2 regions of the Brevibacillus sp. MS2.2 genome follow, and region 2 is predicted to be linked to the other one. Evidence: riboswitches for the same ligand, from Rfam matches in the RefSeq annotation. Region 2 holds a riboswitch; the other holds the start of a gene.

The links. A riboswitch is a leader RNA that binds a small molecule or an ion and turns the genes downstream of it on or off. The one in region 2 is predicted to bind cyclic di-GMP.
Region 1: another riboswitch for cyclic di-GMP. It lies ahead of yfmT (benzaldehyde dehydrogenase); the one in region 2 lies ahead of ggt (gamma-glutamyltransferase).

Annotation. Positions count from the first base shown of each region.
Region 1 is NZ_JABSUZ010000012.1:131,119-136,926, reverse strand. Features, by position in the region: gene HP568_RS13770 (RsmF rRNA methyltransferase first C-terminal domain-containing protein) at 1-1,233, opposite strand, end outside; gene HP568_RS13765 (hypothetical protein) at 1,319-2,074, shown strand; gene HP568_RS13760 (methyl-accepting chemotaxis protein) at 2,099-3,043, shown strand; cyclic di-GMP riboswitch class I at 3,220-3,305, shown strand; gene yfmT (benzaldehyde dehydrogenase) at 3,391-4,848, shown strand; gene HP568_RS13750 (methyl-accepting chemotaxis protein) at 4,879-5,760, shown strand.
Region 2 is NZ_JABSUZ010000001.1:183,321-189,128, forward strand. Features, by position in the region: gene HP568_RS00785 (glutamine--tRNA ligase/YqeY domain fusion protein) at 1-1,609, opposite strand, end outside; gene HP568_RS00790 (SET domain-containing protein) at 1,689-2,306, opposite strand; cyclic di-GMP riboswitch class I at 2,556-2,644, shown strand; gene ggt (gamma-glutamyltransferase) at 2,827-4,545, shown strand; gene HP568_RS00800 (methyl-accepting chemotaxis protein) at 4,627-5,808, shown strand, end outside.

The DNA of each region.
Region 1 (5,808 bases), on a different contig from region 2:
ACGGGCTGCCTCCGCAGGAGAGAGGGCGAGTGCCAAGGCGTGTGCAGGTTCAAATCTGTTCTTTTTTACGGTTCCTAGGTGCAGACCGACGCGAGCGACCTTGAGCTTGTCCAAGTCGAGCTCGGGAGCAGGTGAGTAGTAAAGCTGCTCGCCGAACAAAAGAAAAGCTGATTCATCATCGAATGGTTGGGAGAGCGCCGGGAGCGCTTCGTCCGCGAACGTACGCCAGGCTGCCAGGGCTTCTTTTCGACCTGCCGGAGCCGATTTTACCACACGCTTTTCTTTACGCTTCCCGGAAGGTTCATGAACTTCAGCGGTCTCACTCTTTTGCAGCTTGGCGAGGTAATGCCCCTCTCCCTGGAGACGATGGGGCCACAATCTGGCTGTCTGGGTGAGCTGCTCGTTTTGCGGCGACGCCCACTCGGGTTGACCAGCAGAAAAGCAATCTGCATGTGGCAGCGGAACGATTTCAAATTCCGGGTGACTTCCCAGGAAGTTAACCAGTGACTGCTCATTTTCTAATGGAGCAAATGTGCAGGTGGAGTAGACCAACGTTCCGCCTGGCTTCAGCATAGCAGCGGCCGCCTCGAGAATATCGCCTTGCATGACATGGCATTCGGTTACTTTTGCAGGGCTCCAGTCTTCAATTGCTTCGGGTAGCTTGCGGAACATTCCTTCGCCAGAGCATGGAGCGTCTACTAAAATTCGGTCAAAAAACTGGGGGAATCGCTCCTGTAAGCGTTCAGGCGTTTCATTGGTCACGACGGCATTGGTCACGCCGCAGCGCTCCAGATTTTCTGACAAGGCTTTTGCCCGAACAGGATGGATTTCGTTTGCTACGAGCATTCCTTGTCCACGCAAAAACGCTGCAAGCTGCGTCGATTTTCCCCCTGGCGCTGCACACAGGTCGAGGATTCGCTCACCAGGCTGTGCGCCGAGTGCTTCGGCAGCGGACATCGCGCTTGGCTCCTGCAAATAGTACATGCCAGCGGAGTGAAAAGGATGCTTGCCGGGACGATCTGGCTCTTTGTAGCGAAAACCGGTTTCGCACCAAGGGACTGCTTCCAGAGAAAACGGCGAGATTTTCAAAAAATCGTCACGACCGACCTTCAACGGATTGACCCGCAAGCCGTGTGTCACAGGCTGATCATACGAGGAAACGAATGCCTCATAATCGTGTCCAAGCATGGTTTGCATGCGCTCGGTAAATGTTGTTGGTAAATTTTTTGTCATAACAGCCTCCGATGTCAGATTTTGGCCCCATGTGAAAGGAAAACATAGAATCATGGCGAATCATAGAGAATGAGGTGAGAGCATTATGGAAGGATCCCGTGCAAAACGCTACCGCTCCCGGCGGAGGAATGACTCGGAAGTAAGCCGGTTTTGGATCATGGGGTTGCTGTTCTCACTGCTGGTGCTCGCTTTTGAATTCTTTATCGAAATACCCGCCGACGCAGATTGGCTGATCGATATGGAGATGGCTTTGTTTTCTGCCAGCTTTACGTTACTTGCCTTTTATCTGCTCGGACTTACCTTTGCCTTTTCACGCCACCAAAAGGCAGGGAAGATCAATCACCAAATCATCATCTATGTATGGTTGGGTGCGATCTTGTTTCACTTGTTCCTGCTCATCAGCAATTTGTCCAATCAGCATGTGTACAAAGCAGGGATCATTCTGTTTTTAGGACCATTGTTTTTAACTGTCTACCATTTTATCACGTACTTGGCAGCTTTGCGCGAGGAGCGTGAGGAGCAGGAGGCAGCTACGACAGCTACGCTCGAGCGTACGGCCTACCAGATGATTCTGGAGGGTGGGCGTGTATACAGCGAGCTGAATCGCCTGAAAACAGAATATCCAGAAGTGGAGCAAATGCTTCGTGCCAACGATTTTCACGATAAACTGGAGCGCTATGCTTTGGAAATGCAGCAGTATTTGCAGGCGAAGCAATTTGAGCGTAAAGACGTGGAGCTCTTGGAGGGTCACTATTATTTCTTGGAAAACTTGCTGAGCTTGGCGAAACAACATCCGGGAATAATCGAGTCCCGCGTATATAGCCGCCGAGGTGACAATTGATGGGTACAAAGGAGAGGGAAGCGGATGTTTTGGAAAAAAGACAAAGGCCTGGCAGAAAAAGAGACAGCAGCGACGACAGTGGCAACTCCCACGACCACAATGGCAGGACAGCAAGACGCTTGGAAACATGAGCTTCGCGGTATTTACGAACAGTTGGGTGCGATCTTCACTTCAAACCAAGCGATGAACGCCGAATCCGAGCAAATGGTGCGCTTGGTGACGAGAATGAAGCGTGTCGTAGATAATATCCAGGTCATTAACGAGCGGGATGATGAATCTGCGAGCCAACTGTCGGATCGAGGAGAGCGCCTGACAGATATCTGCAAACAATCGGTAGCGCGTGCAGATGAAGGCAAAAAGGCTATGACGGACGTTGTGGAAGTCATGAGCCTGCTCGACAAAGAATCGGTCCATACGTCCAAATCCATGAGCCGCTTGGAAGAGCGCTCTTCGGAAATTACGAGTATCGTCAAGGTGATCAGCGACATTGCCAATCAGACCAACCTTCTCGCCCTGAATGCAGCGATAGAAGCGGCACGTGCGGGTGAACAAGGCCGAGGCTTTGCTGTCGTAGCGGATGAGGTACGGAAGCTGGCCGAGATGACAGCGAACTCGACCAAGACGATTGCAGAATTGATCGGCAAGATTCAGGAAGAAACAAAAGAAGCGTTGTCCAACAGTGAAAAAAGCAGCAGTGCGATCAAAAACGGACTTTCTATCAGCAAGGATGCTGCGGAGAAGACGGATCAGATCGTGAATGCTTTCCAGGCCCTGAACGTCGAAGTGTCAGGCGTGATGGAAATCATCGCGCACCAAAAGCGATTTGCTGACGATGTGTCCCAGCAGGTAAGTGATGCAAAGAGCTTGCTGGACGAGCTGAATGAAGGCTTGACCAAGCATGTGAGGGACGCCAACGCGGTAGAGCAAATGCTCGCGACGAGCGTAAAGGATGTCAAAAAGTTATTGTGATCATAAGGAAAAAGAATCAGGAGTCCGTATTCAAGCGATGCGGACTTTTTGGTATTTGTTCACTTTCTTTCACTAATTATTTACATGTTTTCGTTTGACTATTCGAAATGGAGTACTATAATCAAAGTAGGATTCTCCATATCTTTCCTTTTTTCGACAAAATCCTACCAGCATTCGCTATGAATGGGCAAACCCATTGAAAATTGGGGACGCAAAGCCACGGGCCTAATGTACAAGTTACGATGGCAGCCGGGTTGCCGACTAGCAGTGTATTTTGCTGTTTTAGTTTTACGGCTCCTTTCAGGCGAAAGGGGCCTATTACCTTTACAAAAGGGAGAGGTTAAAGCATGTCAATCCTTCAAACACTGGACAAGCAGTACATTAATGGGGAGTGGCGCGACGGACTGGGCGCGAAGACATTGCAAGATATCAACCCTTACAACGGGGAAGTCATCGCAGAATTCAAAATGGCAAATCTGGAGGATATCGACGCGGCTTACAAGGCGGCAGCCAACGCGAAAAAAGAGTGGGATGAAGTGAATGCCTATACCAAATCCCGAATGTTGGAGCGAGCTGTTCACTATATCGAAGAGAATGAAGAAGAAATCATTCAGATCATCATACGTGAATTGGGTGGAACCCGATTAAAGGCGTTTTTTGAGATCGGGCTTGTGAAGGATATTATTCGCGAGGCGGCTACGTTCCCCGTACGCATGGAAGGAAAAATTCTTCCTTCTCCCGTAGACGGAAAAGAAAATCGCTTGTATCGGATTCCCGCAGGCGTTGTCGGTGTCATCAGTCCGTTCAACTTCCCGTTCTATCTGTCGATGAAGTCCGTAGCTCCAGCTCTTGGCGCGGGCAACGGTGTCGTTCTTAAACCGCATGAGCACACGCCAATCACGGGTGGGACGCTCATCGCGAAAATTTTTGAAGAAGTAGGTCTGCCAAAAGGCTTGATCAACGTTGTTGTGACGGATATTGCGGAAATTGGCGATGGTTTTGTCTCCCACCCGATTCCGCGCATCCTTTCGTTTACAGGCTCTAGCCAAGTAGGAAGCCATATCGCGCAAGTGGCAGCGAAGCATTTCAAAAAGGCGATTTTGGAGCTGGGCGGCAATAGTGCACTGATCGTTTTGGAGGATGCGGATCTCCAGTATGCCGTTAATGCAGCGGTATTCAGCCGCTTTACCCACCAAGGTCAGATTTGCATGTCGGCTAACAGGGTTCTGGTTCACCAAGATGTATACGATAAATTCCTCGATCTGTATGTGGAAAAAGTATCTGGACTCAAGGTAGGCGACCCAAATGATCCTGACACGGTAATCGGTCCACTCATCAATCAACGGCAAGTCGCCAACCTGATGGCAACGATTGATGAGGCGATACGGGAAGGAGCCGTTCCTGCATTGAAAGGGGAAGTAAAGGGCAACCTGGTCGAGCCGATCGTTTTGACAGGAGTGACCACAGACATGTCGATTGCTTCTAAAGAGCTGTTTGGTCCGGCTGTTTGCATCATGTCGTTTGCTTCCGAGGAAGAAGCGATTCGCATGGCGAACGAGACACCATTTGGATTGTCCGGGGCGATTCATACACGCGATCTGGAGAGAGGTGCCCAGATGGCCAAACGAATTGAGACTGGCATGATTCACATCAACGATGGAACGATCAATGACGAGCCAATCGTGGCGTTTGGCGGTGAAAAGCACTCCGGGTTGGGACGTTTGAACGGTCAATGGAGCTTAGAAGAGTTTACTACGCTGAAATGGATATCGGTTCAGCACAAGCAACGCCAATTTCCGTATTAATGCCAGCAAAATATAGAGGTGAAGAGGGTCATGAACGGTTACGTAGAATGGAACGAAACGGAAGCTTCCGAAGAGGGGAAAAACGCAGAGCTGCTCGAGGCGTTCATCAAGGTTGCCCCCTATTTAAATGATTTGCTCTCCGATGACATTACCATTGGGGTCTATGACACGGAAAAGCTATTGCGCAATGTGCCTGCCCAAACATTTGCACTGCAAGTCAAGCCGGGTGATCCACTCCAGGAAGGAGATGTGATCACCAACGCGATTCGAAAAAACACCAAGCAGGCGATGATGGTCCCCAAGGAATTATTTGGGTTTCCTCTCATCGCACGGGCGATCCCTCTGCATGATCACACGGGAAAAGTCATCGGTGGTGTCGGCATTGGTTCCAGCATGGAGCGAGCCAATGAGCTGTATGAAATTGCGGCAAATCTCTCGAGCGTCGTCGAGCAGGTCAGCGCCACCACACATGAGATGGCTGTGCAGATCGGGAATTTAAACGAGCAAATGAAGGCGATCTCAGAGCAAGCCAATGATGTGAGCCAAAGTACGACTGAGATCGAGCAAATTACGCTCGCCGTGAAAAAAATCGCTGATCAAAGTAACATTTTGGGACTGAATGCGAGCATTGAGGCTGCGCGAGTAGGGGATGCAGGGCGAGGGTTCGCTGTCGTTGCAAATGAAGTTCGCAATATGGCGACGGATTCACGGGCGAATGCAGACAAAATCAAGCAAACCACAGATTCCATCCGGGATTTGATAACCCTGCTGCAAAATTCGATTGAATTGATTAATCAAACCATGGAGAGTCAGGCAGCCGCTACGGAGGAAATTTCTGCGACGATGGTCGAAGTGAGCGACAATACGCAAAAGCTGGCAGGGCTTGCCCAAGAAGTGTTTGAAATAAAGTAAGCCTATACATGTAACAAAATTCCCCTCTCAGGAGTCTAACTTTAGAGA
Region 2 (5,808 bases):
TATCATCTGTCGTATGCTTCGGATCGACATTGAAATAGCCATGACGGAAAAATTGATACTTGTCTTGTGGCTTGGTTTCTTTCATATTTGGCTCCACATAGCCTTGCAGCACTTCCAACGAATTCGGGTTAACGTTGTCGAGGAAAGTACCCTCTGCGTCTTCCTCATCCATAATCAATGGCTCGTACAAACGGAATTCAGCAGGAACCGCATTGGTTGCATCTACCCAGTGAATTGTACCTTTTACCTTACGACCTGTAAAACCGCTGCCGCTCTTCGTCTCAGGGTCATACGTGCAATGAATCTCGATCACGTTGCCATCTGCATCCTTCACAACGTCATTGCATTTAATGAAGTACGCGTGCTTCAGACGCACTTCATTTCCCGGGAACAGGCGGAAATACTTGCTCGGCGGGTTTTCCATGAAGTCGTCCTGCTCAATGTAGATTTCGCGGGAGAACGGAATTTCACGATTGCCCATTTCCGGGTTCTCTGGATTGATCTCCGCTTCGAGCATCTCGACTTGTCCTTCCGGATAATTCGTGATGACGACCTTCAACGGATTCAAAACAGCCATCGTACGTGGCGCCTTCAGCTTCAGGTCCTCACGGATGAAATACTCCAGCATTTTTTCGTCAACCGTGCTGTTAGCGCGCGCTACCCCTACTTCACGAGCGAATGTACGAATTGCTTCCGGTGTATAGCCACGACGACGGAAGCCTGCGATGGTTGGCATACGCGGGTCATCCCAGCCGTCTACTACATTCTCATCGACAAGCTGTTTCAGCTTGCGTTTACTCATAACGGTGTTGGTCAGATTCAAGCGAGCAAATTCGTACTGGCGTGGTACCTTCTCCATTTCGCACTCGCGGACTACCCAGTCATACAACGGACGATGATCTTCGAATTCCAGTGAGCACAGGGAGTGTGTCACGCCCTCAATGGCATCCTCCAACGGATGAGCGAAGTCGTACATCGGATAGATGCACCATTTGTCGCCCGTGTTGTGATGCGTTGCATGGGAGATCCGATACAGAACCGGATCACGCATGTTGAAGTTCTGAGAAGCCATATCGATTTTCGCACGCAGCACCTTTTCTCCGTCCTTGAATTCCCCTTGGCGCATCCGTGCAAACAGGTCCAGGTTTTCCTCCACAGATCGGTTGCGGAACGGACTATCTGTGCCAGGCTCTGTCCATGTCCCACGCATTTTACGCATTTCTTCGGGAGACAGATCGTCTACATAAGCCAGACCTTTTTTAATCAACAGTACCGCCCGGTTGTACATCTCTTCAAAGTAATCAGATGCAAAAAACAGCCCGTCCCATTCGAAGCCAAGCCATTGAACGTCCCTTTTGATGGCCTCTACGTATTCGATGTCTTCCTTTACCGGGTTGGTATCGTCAAATCGAAGGTTGGCCTTGCCAGAAAATTCACGTGCCAACTCAAAGTTGAGGCAGATTGCTTTTGCATGTCCAATATGAAGATACCCGTTCGGTTCTGGGGGAAAGCGGGTAATGATTTCCTTTACTTTGCCCTCTTGCAAGTCATCAATCATGATATTGCGGATAAAATTGGATGCCGCTACCTTGTTTTCCAATGAAATCAACCTTTCACTTCACCTTTACATTCCATAATACTGATTCTCTACCCAGAGTTCAACAAAATCGGGTCGTTGACCGACCCGCTCACGTCTTCCATTGCTGCCTCGTTTGCCATTGTGACCTGCAATACAGATGAATGACAGAATCAATGGCAACGCGCTGCTCCGTGATCCCACGAATCGTTTCGAGATGCTTCGGGGAAATCAGATGCAGCAAAGGCTGTTCAACATGATTGAAACGTTGGAAGGCTTCCGCAGCAATCCGATCCCACTGCGGGTAATATCGAAGCAAGTCATCGGGCATTACGCGGGAGCGTTCCGTGTCGGACTCGGGCAAACAATCAAAAGGTTCATCCAGATTTAACGTTCCATAATCATCAGTCAACTCTTCACCCGGCTGAATATCCCGTGCAGCCAATTCCATATCATACATGGTCGGCACGCAATTCGCATGAAAGCTGTGGTTCACGTACCTTGCCTTATCCCAACAAAGAATGTACTTTCCGAACTGGTTCTTGAACGAATATTTTTGTACGTCCTGTTTTCGTAATGAATCAAGTCTTTCCACAAATCCCGGGTCCAATACCTGGTCCAAATTATCCTGTGCCCATACAATCGTTCCTTTTGGGATAAACCTTGTCGCAAACACACCGTACCCGATCTCATCGTTGATATAGCGCAATTCTGTATCGGGATGCATCATGGTCTTTGTTTCACTCCTTGGCGAATGTGCCTTTTTATCATCATAAGCAGTTCAGCCCCAGGAGGTGTGTGAATGTCTGCGAAAAACAACCTTCCTCATAGCATTCCTGACTATTTTTCTGGATGAAAATAATTTTTCTTATTTACCACAAATGGTAAATAGTCTATATTATTGGCAAACGGAGTTTTAGGAACATTTTCCCACAACGATCGAATCAGTTTATGTGTCAATTTTCTACTTTAACCATTGATATCGAAACGGCATACCCGGGGAAATCCGGCGACGCAAAGCTATAGGGGCTACCTCCGTAACAGCGGACACGCTTGCCAGCTACCGAAGTATTGATGTAGGACGAGACCAATGATCCTATATCATTGGTCTTTTTTTGCGCTCACAATGTCTATTTTTGTCTATTTTTGTATGATTGTGTATTTTTAACTTTTAAAGGAGGTGAGGCAACAGCGGATAGCCGGTTTAATGAAAACATTATTTTATTCATCATGAAGGAGGTTTCATAGGAATGTCATTCTGGAAGAAACTCTCGACCGTCGCGCTGACTGCTGTCATCGGGCTATCAACATTCTCTGGGGTACAAGCTGCTAACCGTCCAACATCGATGTCACCGAACGCAATGGTGACGACTCCTCACTATCTGGCTACGGCTGCGGCCCTAAAAACATTGGAAGACGGTGGAAATGCAGTAGATGCTGCTATTACAGCCGCTTCCACATTAGCTGTCGTCTATCCTCATTACACATCCATTGGTGGAGATAACTTCTGGCTCATCTACAATGCCAAAACCAAAGAGCTGAAGGCGCTGAACGGCAGTGGTCGCGCAGGCGAAAAGGCAACCATCGACTATTACAAAAACAAAGGCTACGAAAAAATCCCGTCCCGCGGTTATGAATCGGCAAACACTGTCCCTGGTGTCGTCTCCGGCTGGTGGGAGGCGTACAACTACGCCCATAAAAGCATGGGCAACAGTAAGCTTCAATGGAACAGACTGCTGGAGCCTGCCATTGGATACGCAGAGAATGGATATCCAGTCACCCCTAACCAAGTATATTGGACGAAATACGCGACAGATCCAACTGACAATGACTTGAAAAACCTTCAACGTTTTGATGGATTCCGTAAAACATTCCTGAAGCCAAACGGCGATCCTTATGCAGCAGGCGAAATTCTCAAACAAAAGGATCTTGCCAATACTTTGCGAATCATTGCAAAAAAAGGCGCTGACGGTTTTTATAAAGGAGAAGTTGCTAAAAAAATCGTAGCAGACATGCAAGCCAACGGTGGATTGCTCACGTTGAAAGATTTTGAGAAGCACACCTCCACTTGGGCAGATCCAATTTCGGTAGACTACCGCGGTTACAAAGCGTACAATGTTCCGCCTAACTCCCAAGGCATGGCATCGCTCTCTATTCTTAATGTTTTGAATAACTTTGACCTCAAGAGCATGGGTGAAGGAACACCCGATTACTATCACACGATTGTAGAAGCTACCAAACAGTCTTTTGCTGACCGCGACAAATGGCTGACTGACCCTGCCTTTGTGGATATCCCTGTGGATGAACTGTTGTCCAAGCAGCACGGGAAAGATTTAGCTGCGCGCATTGATATGAAGCAAGCCGCCAAATCCGTAGAACCGCTTGATCCAAAAGGAGATACAACCTGGTTCGGGATCGTCGACAAAGATGGAAATGCAGTGTCCATCATTCAGAGTCACTATTTTGACTGGGGTTCCGGCATCGTAGCGAAAGATACGGGCATCCTTATGCAAAACCGCGGAAGCTATTTCTCTTTGGACCCTAAACACATCAATCACTTGGAACCAGGAAAACGCACCTTCCACACAATTAACCCAGCTATGCTCTTTAAAGGGGACAAGCCTTATCTTCTCTACGGAACACAAGGGGGAGAAGGACAGCCGCAAACGCAAGCCGCTCTCGTCACGCGTATCATCGACTTTGGTTTCAGCGTGCAAGACGCAATCGAAGCGCCGAGATGGCTGCATGGACGCAACTGGGGATCTTCTTCCAACAATCTAAAGGTGGAAAGCCGCATCCCTCAAGAAGTCCTGGACGAGTTGATTAAACGTGGGCATCCAGTAGAAAAGCTGGAAGCAGCCTATACCGATACGATGGGACAGTCCGGCGCAATCCTGATTGACCCGCAAACCAATGTAAAATTTGGCGGTGCTGACCCTCGCGGTGAAGGCGCTGCAATGGGATATTGATATTTTGTCAGACTGCTGAGTAAATCTCAGCAGTCTACCTGTTTCTATTTCGCAATCACGGATTAGGAGTGGAAAAACCCTATGTTTTTGTTCAACAAGCTCAGGAACAAAATGATTCTTTGGTTTCTCGTCGTGGCCGTCATTCCACTTACTGCCGTTTCGTTGTTTATCACGAGCAGCTTTTCATCCATTCTGATTGATAAACAAAAATCATCCTATGTTGACCTTACTTCCAGTACAGCCATAGCTATGGATCAATATCTGGATCGGCGTATGACAGAAATTCAGATTTTAGCCCGTACCGCGGATATTCAATCCGATGATGCAGCGGCAAAAAATGAATTCATCCGCAAGTTTACCGAGGAAATGAAACTGTATGACGGAAATACGTTTATCGCAAGCGATGGAAAAGTAACGGCTGATACGTTCCCCAAAAGCGTTGGAATCAATCTTGCCGAGCGCCAATTCTTCAAAGACGGTATGCAGGACAAGTCCAGCTTCTCCGATGTTCTTGTTGCGAAAACAACCGGCAATCGCTCTATCATCGTCGCTTCCCCTGTAAAAGCGAAAAACAATGAGAAGCTTGGTGTTTTGACCGGGCTCGTCAATGTAGATGACTTCACAGCTACATTTCTCAAAGATTTGAAAGTAGGCAACGATGGTTATCCGATTCTCGTTGATAACAAGGACCAGATTCAGTACCATCCTACCGAGGATCTGATCGGAAAACCGCTTGAGGAATCCGCTCTGCCGCAACCATTACAGGAAATCCTTACATCAGGAAAAACAGAAAAGGGCTCATACAGCTACTCGGACAACGGCAAGGAATACGTTGTCACCTATTCCCCCATTCCCAAGACCAACTTTGGTTTGTATCTGCATATCCCTGTCGAATCCATAACGTCTGCGGTTTCATCCGTTACCACCATGGTTACGATCATTGTCATCGCTGTTGTTGCTGTTGTGATCGCAATCGCATACGCTGTTTCCCTGCAAATCTCACGCCCTATTGCGGCAGTTGCCTCTGTGGCTAATCGCATTTCCGAGGGTGAACTGACTGTACAACCCTTGCAAATTCGAACCAGGGATGAGGTTGGACAGCTATCCCAATCCGTAAACACAATGGTGCTCAACCTGCGAACGATTATTCAACAAGTAAATGATACAGCTTCAGATCTTGCTTCTTCAGCAGAGGAATTGTCGGTCAACGCCGACCATACGAGCAAGGCTACCGAGCAAATTGCAATCACGATTCAGGAAGTA